DNA from 4 places in the Streptomyces sp. NPDC045778 genome. Region 2 is predicted to be linked to each of the others. Evidence: riboswitches for the same ligand, from Rfam matches in the RefSeq annotation. Region 2 holds a riboswitch; each other region holds the start of a gene.

Region 1 (3,198 bases), on a different contig from region 2:
TGCCGCCGAGACCGGCGGCGTACGTGCTGACCTCGCCGGTGTCCGGGTCGACGAGCAGGAGCTTCGACGTGGGCAGCGCGTCGCCGGTGAGCGAGTGCAGAAGGTCGTTGCCGGTGCCGACGAGGAGGCGGCCGTCGTCCCGCACGACGATCCCGCCGTTGGCGCCGACATCGCCGGTGAGGGGTACGGGGGTGCGGCCCGGCGCGTCGATCCGGTAGACGCGGCCGGAGAAGTACGCGGTGGCGAACATCCTCCCGCGCTCGTCCACGACGATCGACTCGACCCAGTCGGGGACGCGTGCCACCTGGACCGGCGCGCCCGCCCCGGTGGCGGCACAGGCCGGTGCCGCGGACGCGGGGGCGGGTGCGAGCACACCCGCGGCCGCGGCAAGGAGGGCCATCGACAGGATGCCGCGGCCCGGCCGGCGCACGGCTCCGCGGAGCCTCCGGCTCACCTTCAACGTCATCGGTTCCCCTCCGTCGTCGGGTCGGTCCGCCCGGCGCAGTATCGGCTCCGGCGACCGCGAACACCACCGTCGGGAGGCGTCGGATCGGCCACACCCGTGCGGGGCGCGGACGGTGGCTCACGCCTTAGGGTCGGCGTATGCGCATCGTGTCCCTGCTCCCCGCCGCCACCGACCTCGTCGCCGAACTCGGCCTGGTGGAGCGGCTGGTCGGGCGCACCCATGAGTGCGACTGGCCGCCGCAGGACGTGGCGTCCGTCCCCGTGGTGACGGGCGCCGACCTGGACCAGGACGTCTTGAGCAGCCGGGAGATCTCCGACGCGGTGGGCGGGTCGGCGCACTCCGGGTCCTCGCTGTACACCCTGGACACGGAGGCGCTGGCGGCGCTGCGGCCCGATGTAGTCCTCACGCAGGACCTGTGCGACGTGTGCGCGGTGTCGTACGAGAGGGTCAGCCGCACCGTGCGGCTCCTGGACGCGGACACGCGGGTCCTGAGCCTGGAGCCGCGCACCCTTGAAGACGTCCTGGACTGCCTGGTCACCGTCGGCTCCGTTCTCGGTGTGCGGGAGCGGGCCGAGTTGCGCCGGGGGGAGCTGCGGGCCCGCCTTGAGCGGGTGCGCGCGCTGACCGCCGGGCGCGAGCGGCCCCGGGTGGTCGCGATCGAGTGGCTGGATCCGCTGTGGCCCGCAGGACACTGGGTGCCCGAGCAGATCACTGCCGCCGGGGGCGAACCGCTCCTCGCCGCGCCCGGCGAGCACACCGGGCCCATGACGTGGGACGCGGTGCGCGCCGCCCGCCCCGAGGTGCTGCTCGTCCTGCCGTGCGGCTTCCCGCCCGAGCGGACGCTGCGCGAGTCGGACCTGCTCACCCGGCTGCCCGGCTGGTCCGGGCTGCCGGCCGTCCGGTCGGGGCGCGTCTGGGTCCTGGACGGGCCCGCGTACTTCAACCGGCCAGGGCCGCGTGTCGTCCGCGGGGCGGAGGTGCTGGCCCACGTCCTGCACGGGGTGCGCGCCGGGGCGGCGGTGACGCCGGCCGAGGCGCGCCCGCTCCGCTGACGCGGGGGGGCGCGCCGCCCCGGCCCGGCGTTCAGGGCAGCGCGCGGCGCCGCGGCGGGCTGAACGCGTACAGGTCGAGGATCTCCGGTCGCGGCGCGATGCCCGGGCCTCCGGCGCGGACCCAGGCGACGATGTCCTCGGTCGCGTCCGCGTCGTTGACCAGGCCGAGCCACACCGGCCGGGCGCCCGCCGCCCGGCCCGCCGCGGAGGGCTGGACCACGATGACGTTGGCCTGGTCGCACACGTCCAGGCAGGCGGAGACGCGCACGGGCGCCTCGGCCCGCAGACGCGCGGTCTGCTCGGCGTGGTCGACGCCGGTCACCTTCGGGCTGCCGCAGCAGCAGTCCCGGCACACGACGACCCGGCAGGGCGCCGGGGCGGTGGCCGACTCGAAACTCCTCGCGGTGCCGGACGACGTCCGGGCCGGTCTTGCGGGCATGCCGCGTCCTGCCTCTCTCCGGGGAGATCCGCCCCGGTGTTCCGTGGAGGAGGCGACCGCGTGAGTCTCCTGGCTCTCGGGTCGTCGCTCGTCCCGGCCTTCCCACCCCCTGGGGGCGGTGGCCGGTCGGGACGCGCTCGCCGATCACAGTGGCGGGACCGCGCCGGATTCACACCGGCTTCCTCGGACCGCCGTCGCCTTGTTCGCCCGTCATCATTCCATCCGGCCGTACGTGACCGGCCGGGGGCCCGTTTCCGGTGCCGCGCCCGCCGTACGAGCGTCAGTGGCCGTACGAGCCGTACAAGGTGACCGGCAGGGCCTGGACGCTGTTGCTGACGAAGGACGGCAGCGGCACCAACTCGCCGGGCGGCACGGCCAGCTCCATGCGCGGGAACCGCCGGAACAGGGCCGGCAGGGCGATGCCCGCCTCCAGGCGTGCCAGGGCCGCGCCGAGACAGTAGTGCGGGCCGTGGCCGAAGGAGAGATGCTTCGGCTGCGGGCGTGCGAGGTCGAACTGGGCGGCGTCGGCGCCGAATTGCCCGGGGTCCCGGCCCGCTGCCGCGTAGGAGGCGAGGACGGCGTCGCCGCGGGGGATCACCACGCCCCCGATGGTGATGTCGTCGAGGGCGTAGCGGAGCGGGAAGTGCGCGACGGGCGCGTCCCACCGCAGGGTCTCCTCCACCACGGCCTCCCAGGGCCGGTGCCCTGCCGTGACGGCGGCGCGCTGTTCGGGGTGGGTGAGCAGGGCCCTGGTCGCGTTGGTGATGAGGTTGAGGGTGGTGCCGTGGCCCGCGACGAGGACGAGGACCAGGGTGCCGATCAGCTCCGGCTCCGAGAGCCGGTCCCCGTCGTCGCGCGCGGCGATCAGATGGCTGGTCAGGTCCTCGCGCGGCCGCTGCCGCCGTGCGGCGACGAGGTCGGTGAGGAGGGCGTGCAGGCGTCGCTGGGTGGCGAGGGTCTCGTCGGGCGTGGTGACGCTGCTGGTGAGGCTCGCGGAGAGGTTCCGGAAGTCGTCGTAGCGCTCCTCGGGTACGCCGAGGAGGTCGCCGATCACCGCCATGGGCAGGGGATAGGCGAAGTGGCGGCGCAGGTCGACGGCGTCGCCGCCGCGCCCCGCGAGGTCGTCGACGAGGTGGCGTGTGATCGCCTCGACGCGGGGCCGCATCGCGGTGACGCGTCGCGCGGTGAAAGCCTGCGTGACGAGGCCGCGCAGGCGGCGGTGCTCCTCGCCGTCGGCGGTG
Region 2 (3,198 bases):
GGTCAGCGGGCGCGGGAAGGCCACCGCGTCCGGCGAGCCCTCGCGGGCCGCGCGGTCGACGGCCGGGCCGCCCGGGTAGGGCAGGCCGAAGACGCGGGCCACCTTGTCGAAGCACTCCCCCGCGGCGTCGTCCAGGGTGTCGCCCAGGTGCGTGATCGGGTCGCGGGCGAGGTCGCGCACGAGCAGCAGCGAGGTGTGGCCGCCGGAGACGATGAGGACCACGCACGGGTCGGGCAGCGGGCCGTGCTCCAGGGTGTCGGCGGCGACGTGCCCGGCCAGGTGGTGCACGCCGTACAGCGGCACGTCGAGCGCGTACGCGAGCCCCTTCGCTCCGGCGAGGCCGACCTGGAGGGCGCCGGAGAGGCCGGGCCCGGTGGTCACGGCGACGGCGCCGATGTCGCCGAACCGCAGCCCCGCCTGGTCGAGGGCGCGGCGGACCACCGGGTTCAGCGCGTGCACGTGGGCGCGGGCGGCGATCTCGGGCACGACGCCGCCGAAGCGGGCGTGCTCGTCCATGCTGGACGCGACGGCGTGCCCGAGCAGGCGTCCGTCCCGGACGAGACCCGCACCGGTCTCGTCGCAAGAAGACTCGATCCCCAGAACGATCCGAGGGGGTGCCATGCGTGTACTCCCGCTTCTTCGGCGTGCCGACCGGCTCCTTCGGCCTGCCGACCGGCTCCACCGGCTCCTTCGGCCTGCCGACCGGCTCCACCGGCTCCTTCGGCGTGCCGACCGGCCCGGCTACTGCCTCTCCATAGTAATTGCAATCTATGTGCAATAAGCAGGGCCCTCCGTCTTCCCCCCTCCCCCGGACAGGGGTTCATCACCTACGCTTGCGGCGCGACTGGTTCGCCCTGCCCGCCAGGCAGCGGCGTCGTAAGAGGGAACCCGGTGGGAATCCGGGACTGCCCCGCAGCGGTGAGTGGGAACGACCGCCGTCATACGCACTGGGTCCGGCACGGACCCGGGAAGCGACGGCCAGTAGGTGACCTCCTCGGAGGTCTCGCCCGCGAGTCCGAAGACCTGCCCGTCGCCCGTGCGCGCCTCGGCGTGCGCGGCTCACCGGTGACCTCGTGGGCGGGTCGGCGTACACATCGGGCACAGGCGCGCGGCCGTCGAAGGCCGTGGCCGGTCGTCCCGGTCTGTCTTCCTTCGCGTTCCCGATCGTCCCGGGACTCACACGACATTGCTCGCGAAGGAGAGTTCTGTGACAGACACGTCCGCAGCCGCGGCGGCACGGGCCACCGTGTACGGCTACCCCCGCCAGGGCGCAGACCGGGAGCTGAAGAAGGCCGTCGAGGGCTACTGGAAGGGCCGCGTCGACGCCCGGGCCCTGCGGGAGACCGCCGCCCTGCTGCGCCGCACCACCTGGGAGCAGCTCGCGGACGCCGGTGTCCACGAGGTGCCGACCGGCGACTTCTCGTACTACGACCACGTCCTGGACACCAGCGTGATGGTCGGCGCGATCCCCGCCCGGCACCGCGCCGCGGTCGCGGCCGACCCGCTGGACGGCTACTTCGCGATGGCCCGGGGCACCGCGGACGTGGCGCCCCTCGAAATGACCAAGTGGTTCGACACCAACTACCACTACCTGGTGCCGGAGCTGGGCCCGGACACGGTCTTCGCGGCGGACGCGACGAAGCAGGTCGCCGAGGTGAAGGAGGCACTCGCGCTCGGGCTCGCCGCGCGCCCCGTGCTCGTCGGCCCGGTCACCTATCTGCTGCTCGCCAAGCCCGCGCCGGACGTCGACCCCGGCTTCGAGCCGCTGACGCTCCTGGACCGGCTGCTTCCCGTGTACGCGGAGGTCCTCGCCGACCTGCGGGCGGCGGGCGCCGCCTGGGTGCAGCTGGACGAGCCCGCGCTCGTGCAGGACCGCACGCCCGCCGATCTGAACGCGGCGGCCCGCGCCTACCGCGACCTGGGCGCGCTCGCCGACCGGCCGAAGCTGCTCGTCGCCTCCTACTTCGACCGGCTCGGCGAAGCCCTCCCGGTGCTCGCCAAGGCGCCCGTCGAGGGTCTCGCCGTCGACTTCACGGGCCCCGCAGCCGCCAACCTCGACGACCTCGCGCGGGTGGGCGGCCTGCCCGGCAAGCGCCTGGTCGCGGGGGTCGTCGACGGGCGCAACATCTGGATCAACAACCTGGAGAAATCCCTCAGCACCCTCGGCACGCTGCTCGGGCTCGCCGACCGCGTGGACGTCGCCGCCTCCTGCTCCCTGCTGCACGTGCCGCTGGACGCCGCCGTCGAGCGCGACATCGACCCGCAGGTCACGCGCTGGCTCGCCTTCGCCCGGCAGAAGACGGCCGAGCTGGTCACCCTGGCCCGGGGCCTGTCCCGGGGCACGGACACCATCGCCGCCGAACTCGCCGCGAACCGCGCCGACCTGGCCTCGCGCGCGGGCTCCGCGCTCACCCACGACCCGGCGGTGCGCGCCCGCGCCGCCGCCGCGAGCGCCGCCGACGCCCGGCGCGCGCAGCCGTACGCCGAGCGGGCCGCGGCGCAGCGCGCGAGCCTGGGCCTGCCGCTGCTCCCGACGACGACCATCGGCTCGTTCCCGCAGACCACCGAGTTGCGCGCGGCCCGGGCCGACCTGCGCGCGGGCCGGATCGACGAGGCCCGGTACGAGCAGCGCATCGAGTCCGAGATCCAAGCGGTGCTCTCCTTCCAGGAGAAGGCGGGCATCGACGTCCTGGTGCACGGCGAGCCCGAGCGCAACGACATGGTCCAGTACTTCGCCGAGCAGCTCACGGGCTACCTCGCGCCCCGGCACGGCTGGGTCCAGTCGTACGGCACGCGCTATGTGCGGCCGCCGGTGCTCGCCGGTGACATCTCGCGCCCGGAGCCGATGACGGTGCGCTGGACCGCGTACGCCAACGCGCTCACCGACCGGCCGGTCAAGGGCATGCTGACCGGCCCGGTGACGATGCTCGCCTGGTCGTTCGTCCGCGACGACCAGCCGCTCGGCGACACCGCGCGCCAGGTGGCGCTCGCCCTGCGCGACGAGGTGAACGACCTGGAGGCGGCGGGCACGTCGGTGATCCAGGTCGACGAGCCCGCGCTGCGCGAGACGCTGCCGCTGCGCGCGGCAGGCCACGCCGCGTACCTGGAGTGGGCGACGGAGTCCTTCCGGCTCACCACCAGCGGCGTACGTCCCGAGACGCAGATCCACACCCACATGTGCTACGCGGAGTTCGGCGA
Region 3 (3,198 bases), on a different contig from region 2:
CGCCGTGGGCTACCGCACGCGCGGTGAGGCGCCGGGCCTGCACCGCGGCCTGTCGTCCCCGTATCTGACGCTGATCTTCTCGCTCGACGGGCCCGTGGTCACCGGCCGCACCGCGCGGCAGGCCACCGGGCCCGGCGCGGTGCGCACCGGCATCGTCGTGGGCGGCCTGCACCAGAGCCCGGCGTACGTCGTGCAGCCCGAGCACCAGGCGGGCATCCAGCTCGCCGTGCACCCGCTCGCGGCCCGCTCGCTCCTCGGCCTCCCGGCCGCCGAACTGACCGGCGTGCTCGTCGCCGACGGCACGGACGTCCTCGGCCGGATCGCCGCCGACGTGCGCGAGCGGCTGTGCGCGGCCGACGGCTGGGACGAGCGGTTCGCCTGCCTCAACGCCTACTTGGCGCGCCGCGCCGCCGACGCCGGGCGCCTCGCCCCGGTGCGCCCCGAGGTCGCCGAGGCCTGGGCCTGGCTCGCCCGGCACCGGGGCGCGGGCACCGTGCGGGGCCTGGCCGCGCACGTCGCGCTCAGCGAGCGCCGCCTGACCGCCCTGTTCCGCGCCGAGACCGGCGTGACGCCCAAGCAGGCCGCCCGCCTGATGCGCTTCCAGCACGCGAAGGCGCGAATCGTGCGCGCGGTCGTCGCGGGCGCCCCCGCCGACCTCGCCCGCGTCGCCGCCGACTGCGGCTACTACGACCACTCCCACCTGGTACGCGACTTCCGCCAGTACACGGACGCGAGCCCGAGCGCCTGGCTGGCCGAAGAGTGCCGGAATATCCAAGCCGGAGGGCACCGCGACGGCGAAGGCTGAGGGCATGAACACCACCGAAGCAGTACAGAACGGTCACACCTCGCCGAAGCTGCGCGCCCCCGATGTCTGGCCCACCTTCCAGGCCCACGACGCGCCCGCCCTCATCGACTTCCTCGTCACCACCGTCGGCTTCCTGCGCACCGCCGTGTACGAGGACGCCGGCCGCGTGGCGCACGCCCAGCTCGACTGGCCCGAGGGCGGCGGCGTCATGCTCGGCTCGTACGACCCGGAGTCGGCCGAGTGGTGCCTGCGGCCGGGCACGTTCGGCGCGTACGTCGTCACGGACCACGTCGACGCCCTCCACCAACGCCTCAAGGAGGCGGGCGTGCAGGTCATCCGCGAGATCGAGGACCAGCCGTACGGCAGCCGCGAGTTCGCCGTCGCGGACCCGGAGGGCAACAAGTGGTCCTTCGGCACCTACCGCGGCGAGCCGCACCCCGAGCAGGGGTGACGCCCTGCCGGCCCGCGCCGGGGTGATAGCTTGCGCACGCCAGTCGTGCCCGCACCCGGGCCAGGGAATCCGGTGGGAATCCGGAACTGACGCGCAGCGGTGAGGGGGACGGGGGGACCAGCGGCCACTGGATGTCACCGGACATCCGGGAAGGCGGCCCCGCCCGGACGAACCCGAGTCCGAAGACCTGCTGGCACCGCCGTCCGCGCGCCGGGCGGCGGGGTTTCGCAGACCAGGCTCCGCGCATGAGCCATGAGACCCGGGAAGACCTGTGCCCTCATCCGCCCCTCGCGCACTCCGCGCGGCCGCCCGTCCCCGCACCGTCCCCGGTGCCCGCACCACACCCGGGGCGCGCCTCACGGCGCTGCTCGCGGCAGGCGGCCTGCTCCTGCTCACCGCCTGCGGCGGCGGCTCGGCCGAGCGGCGGGACGAGGGGGCCAAGGCCGCCGGCTACCCGGTGACGGTCACCGCCTGCGGCAAGAAGGTCGAGGTCACCTCCCCGCCCGAGCGGGCGGTCTCCCTCGACCAGGGCTCCACGGAGATCCTGCTCTCCCTCGGCCTCGCCGACCGCATGGCGGGGACCGGCACCTGGACCGACCCGGTCCTGCCAGGGCTGAAGAAGCAGAACGCGAAGGTCGAGCGCCTCGCCGACCGCTATCCGTCCCTGGAGAAGGTCCTCTCCAAGGAGCCGGACTTCGTCAGCGCGTCGTTCCTCTACACCGTCGGCAAGGGCGGCGTCGCCGACCGCGCCAAGTTCACCGAGCTGGGCGTCCCCGTCTACGTCTCGCCCACCGACTGCGCGGGCAAGGACAACAGCGGCGACGGCGACGGCACCCGCACCAAGACGCTCACCATGGACACCGTCTACGGCGAGATCCGCGACCTGGCCCGGATCTTCCACGTGGAGGGGCGCGGCGAGCGCCTCGTCGCGGACCTCAAGTCCCGCGTCACCAAGGCGAAGCGCACCCTCAAGTCGTCCGACGCGTCCGTCCTGTACTGGTTCTCCGACTCCAAGGCGCCCTACATCGCGGGCTGCTGCGGCGCGCCCGGCGTCATCACCCGCGCCCTCGGCGTCCGCAACGCCTTCGCCGACACGCGCGCCGAGTGGCCCCAGGTCAACTGGGAGACCGTGGCCGACCGCGACCCGGACGTCCTCGTCATCGGCGACCTCACCCGCAGGGCCCAGTCCGCCGAGAGCGCCCGCCAGAAGATCAAGTTCCTGGAGTCCAACCCCGTCACCAAGAACCTCACGGCCGTGAAGAAGAAGCGGTACGTGCTCCTCAGCGGCCAGGCCCTGAACCCCACGATCCGCACGGTCGACGGCATCGAACAAGTCGCGGCCGGGCTGCGCGAGTTCGGCCTGGCGCGGTGAGCACGGCCGTAGCCGAGCGGGTGCGCGGCGCCTGGCGCGCGGCGCTCCTGTGGGCGGCGGGCCTGGTGGCCCTCCCGCTGTCGGTGGCCCTCGCCGTCACCATCGGCCCCGCCGACATCTCCGTACCGGACGTCTGGGCCGCGGTGGCCGCCCACCTCGGCTGGGGCGAGGCCCGGCTCACCCCGCTGCGCGACGGCATCGTCTGGAACCTGCGCATGCCCCGCACCCTGCTCGCGGGCGTGTGCGGGGCGGGCCTCGCGGTGTGCGGCGCGGTCCTCCAGTCGCTCCTGCGCAACCCGCTCGCCGACCCCTTCGTCCTCGGCGTGTCCTCCGGGGCGTCGACGGGCGCGGTGGCGGTGGTCGTCCTCGGGGTGGGCGGGGGAGCGGTGTCGGTCTCCGGCGGGGCCTTCGCCGGTGCCCTGTGCGCGTTCGGCTTCGTGCTGCTCCTCAGCCAGGCCCTGGGCGCCACGACGGACCGCGTCGTCCTGTCCGGGGTCGCGGCCATGCAGCTCTTCTCCTCCCTCACCTCCTTCGTCATCCTGACGGCCGCGGACGCGGAGACGACGCGCG
Region 4 (3,198 bases), on a different contig from region 2:
AACGGTCGCCATCAACTTCCAGCTCCTGGGCGGCATCTGGATCCTCCAGACCATGCCCGCGCTCGTCGGCGGCCTGTTCACACGGTGGTTCCACCGGTGGGCGCTGCTCGCCGGCTGGGCGGTCGGCATGCTCTACGGGACGGTGGCCGCCTACGGCGTCGCCTCGCCGACGCAGAAGCACTTCGGCGGGTCCTCCAAGGAGATCCCCGGCATCGGCGAGATCGGCTACATCGGCCTGACGGCGTTCGTCCTGAACGTGGTCGTCACGGTCGTCCTCACCTTCGTCCTGAAGGCGTTCAAGGCCCCCGAGGGCGTCGACGAGACCTCTCCCGAGGACTACACGGCCGACGCAGGCGACCAGGGCGTGTCCGTGGAGCTGCCCAAGGTGGGGGCGGGCCACTGAGTTGAGGCGGTCCTGACGGACGGGGCCGGCCGGAGCGCGGCGTCGGACGCATGCGAAAGGATGTGCGCATGAGACGTTCCCGCCGCCTCCTGCCGGCCCTGTTCCTCGCCCCGCTCGCCCTCACCGGCTGCGGCTCGGACGACCTCACCGCCGGGTCGCCGCCGGACCGCGCCGAGCTGAAGGCCCGCGCCGAGGCGGCGCAGACCGTCGTGGAGCACGTGTACGTGACGGAGGCCGACGGCTTCGAGCTGGCCCGGCAGTCGGTGGGCGTCATCGGCGACGACGGCTTCCAGTCCACGTACGTGCGGGACGAGGGCGGCGGGCAGCTCACGCTCTCCGTCGACCGGGGCACCGTCACCGACGCCAACTGCCGTACGGTCCCGCCCGCCGCCAGGAGCTGCGAGAAGGACGGCAAGGGCTGGTACCGCGTCACGGGCTCCCGGCACGAGTACGTCCGCACGGAGAACGGGCTGCGGATCCAACTCGCCGCCGACCGCGGCGCCGTGAGCCGCGAGGTGCTGCGCGCCGCCGCCGAGGACGCCCACCGCGCCGACGACCGCGAGCTGGACGCGGCCCTGCCCGAGCAGGCCGACCCCGAGGGCCTGCCCACGGACGGCGGCGACACGGGCCGCCCGGCGGAGCGCGGCGACCTGCCGCCGAACGGGGACGGCGCCCCGCAGGACCCGCCGGGCGCGGGCGGCTGACCGACCGGGCCGGGCCCCCGGGCCGACCGGTCCAGCCCCCCCTGGGCCGACCGGTCCAGCCCCCCTGGGCCGACCGGTCCAGGCCGTCCGGCCGACCGGTCCAGGCCGTCCGGCCGACCGGTCCAGGCCCCCCCGCGCCGGCCCCCGCGCACCCCGCCCCAGGCCCGGGAAGCGGCCCCCTCCCCGGCCTCCCCCCTGGTGAGTTGACGCTCCGGCGCACCCCCGAGCGACCACCCCCCGTGAGGAAGCGGTCACCCCCTGACCAGCAACCGACACAACATCTAGGGGCGCCACCGAAACCCGGCACAAGATGTATGCTCGTCCTCGCTGTCGTCGCAGGGGAATCCGGTGCAAGTCCGGAACTGTCCCGCAACGGTGTACGTGTGCGCATTTGCGTACCCACAAAGTCCGAGGACCTGCCGACAGCGCGCCCGTGCCGCCCGGTCCGGGCGCAGACGTCCGGGCCTCGTGGACATGGGCTGATGGACGCGGTGTACGTACCGCTGCGCGCGGTCGCGCCCGTGTGCCCTCGCCTGCCTCGATGCCCAGAGCCGAGCGAGGGAGAGCACCACGTGACCATCGCGCCCGCCGAGCCCGCGTCAGCGCAGGCCGAAGCCGGTCAGCAGCACGCCGAGCAGTCCGCCCCGTCCACCGACGGGCCCGGCGCCGCCCTGCTGCGCACCCTGACCGACCTCACCGCCGACCTCCCCGACGCCGACCCCGGACGCGTCGCCGCGGCCGCGCTGCGCGGCCGCTCGGCGAAGGCCGACGAGGCCGAGCTGCGGGAGCTTGCCACCGAGGCGGCCGCCGGGCTCATCTCCGAGGACCCCGCCTACTCCCGGCTCGCCGCCCGCCTCCTGACGATCGGCATCCGCGAGGAGGCCGCGTCGCAGGGCGTCACGTCGTTCTCCGAGTCCGTCGCGGTCGGCCACCGCGAGGGCCTCATCGCCGACCGCACCGCCGCCTTCACGACCCTGCACTGCGCCCGTCTGGACGCCCTCGTGGAGGCCGCGCTCGCCGACGGCGCCGACCGCCGCTTCGGCTACTTCGGCCTGCGCACGCTGCACAGCCGCTACCTGCTGCGCCACCCGATCACCCGCAAGGTCATCGAGACGCCCCAGCACTTCATGCTGCGCGTGGCCGTCGGCCTCGCCGAGGACGAGTCGGTGCGGGCCCTGGACGAGGTCGCCGCGCTGTACGGCCTGATGAGCCGCCTCGACTACCTGCCGTCCTCGCCGACGCTCTTCAACTCCGGCACCCGCCACCCGCAGATGTCCAGCTGCTACCTGCTGGACTCCCCGCTCGACGAGCTGGACTCGATCTACGACCGCTACCACCAGGTGGCGCGCCTGTCGAAGCACGCGGGCGGCATCGGCCTCTCGTACTCCCGCATCCGCTCGCGCGGTTCGCTGATCCGCGGCACGAACGGCCACTCCAACGGCATCGTGCCGTTCCTCAAGACCCTGGACGCCTCCGTCGCCGCGGTGAACCAGGGCGGCCGCCGCAAGGGCGCCGCCGCCGTCTACCTGGAGACCTGGCACTCCGACATCGAGGAGTTCCTGGAGCTGCGGGACAACACCGGCGAGGACGCCCGGCGCACCCACAACCTGAACCTGGCGCACTGGATCCCCGACGAGTTCATGCGCCGGGTCGCCGCCGACCAGGAGTGGTCGCTGTTCTCGCCCGCCGACGTGCCCGAGCTTGTCGACCTGTGGGGCGAGGAGTTCGACACGGCGTACCGCGCGGCCGAGGCCAAGGGCCTGGCGCAGAAGACCATGCCCGCCCGTGATCTGTACGGCCGCATGATGCGCACCCTGGCGCAGACCGGCAACGGCTGGATGACCTTCAAGGACGCCTCCAACCGCACCGCCAACCAGACCGCCGAGCCCGGCCACACCGTGCACTCCTCCAACCTGTGCACGGAGATCCTGGAGGTCACGGACGACGGCGAGACGGCCGTGTGCAACCTCGGCTCGGTGAACCTCGGGGCCTTCGTGGCCGACGGGGACATCGACTGGGAGCGCCTCGACGCCACCGTGCGCACCGCCGTGACGTTCCTCGACCGCGTCGTCGACATCAACTTCTACCCGA

Evidence for each region. Region 2 has a riboswitch for cobalamin ahead of metE (5-methyltetrahydropteroyltriglutamate--homocysteine S-methyltransferase). Riboswitches for the same ligand answer to the same signal wherever they lie in the genome.
Region 1: linked by a shared signal. The riboswitch ahead of AC07GB_RS12420 ((2Fe-2S) ferredoxin domain-containing protein) and the one ahead of metE (5-methyltetrahydropteroyltriglutamate--homocysteine S-methyltransferase) in region 2 are both predicted to bind cobalamin.
Region 3: linked by a shared signal. The riboswitch ahead of AC07GB_RS17350 (ABC transporter substrate-binding protein) and the one ahead of metE (5-methyltetrahydropteroyltriglutamate--homocysteine S-methyltransferase) in region 2 are both predicted to bind cobalamin.
Region 4: linked by a shared signal. The riboswitch ahead of AC07GB_RS02185 (ribonucleoside-diphosphate reductase subunit alpha) and the one ahead of metE (5-methyltetrahydropteroyltriglutamate--homocysteine S-methyltransferase) in region 2 are both predicted to bind cobalamin.

Annotation. Positions count from the first base shown of each region.
Region 1 covers NZ_JBWKJZ010000008.1:10,464-13,661, forward strand. Annotated here, with positions in the region: gene AC07GB_RS12410 (SMP-30/gluconolactonase/LRE family protein) at 1-466, opposite strand, end outside; gene AC07GB_RS12415 (cobalamin-binding protein) at 604-1,518, shown strand; gene AC07GB_RS12420 ((2Fe-2S) ferredoxin domain-containing protein) at 1,550-1,957, opposite strand; cobalamin riboswitch at 2,021-2,141, opposite strand; gene AC07GB_RS12425 (cytochrome P450 family protein) at 2,238-3,198, opposite strand, start outside.
Region 2 covers NZ_JBWKJZ010000021.1:30,169-33,366, reverse strand. Annotated here, with positions in the region: gene tsaD (tRNA (adenosine(37)-N6)-threonylcarbamoyltransferase complex transferase subunit TsaD) at 1-621, opposite strand, end outside; gene AC07GB_RS25315 (hypothetical protein) at 624-758, shown strand; cobalamin riboswitch at 829-1,045, shown strand; gene metE (5-methyltetrahydropteroyltriglutamate--homocysteine S-methyltransferase) at 1,208-3,198, shown strand, end outside.
Region 3 covers NZ_JBWKJZ010000012.1:50,750-53,947, reverse strand. Annotated here, with positions in the region: gene AC07GB_RS17360 (AraC family transcriptional regulator) at 1-805, shown strand, start outside; gene AC07GB_RS17355 (VOC family protein) at 810-1,256, shown strand; cobalamin riboswitch at 1,280-1,465, shown strand; gene AC07GB_RS17350 (ABC transporter substrate-binding protein) at 1,621-2,628, shown strand; gene AC07GB_RS17345 (FecCD family ABC transporter permease) at 2,625-3,198, shown strand, end outside.
Region 4 covers NZ_JBWKJZ010000001.1:494,632-497,829, forward strand. Annotated here, with positions in the region: gene mctP (monocarboxylate uptake permease MctP) at 1-403, shown strand, start outside; gene AC07GB_RS02180 (hypothetical protein) at 472-1,107, shown strand; adenosylcobalamin-variant (AdoCbl-variant) riboswitch at 1,435-1,533, shown strand; gene AC07GB_RS02185 (ribonucleoside-diphosphate reductase subunit alpha) at 1,680-3,198, shown strand, end outside.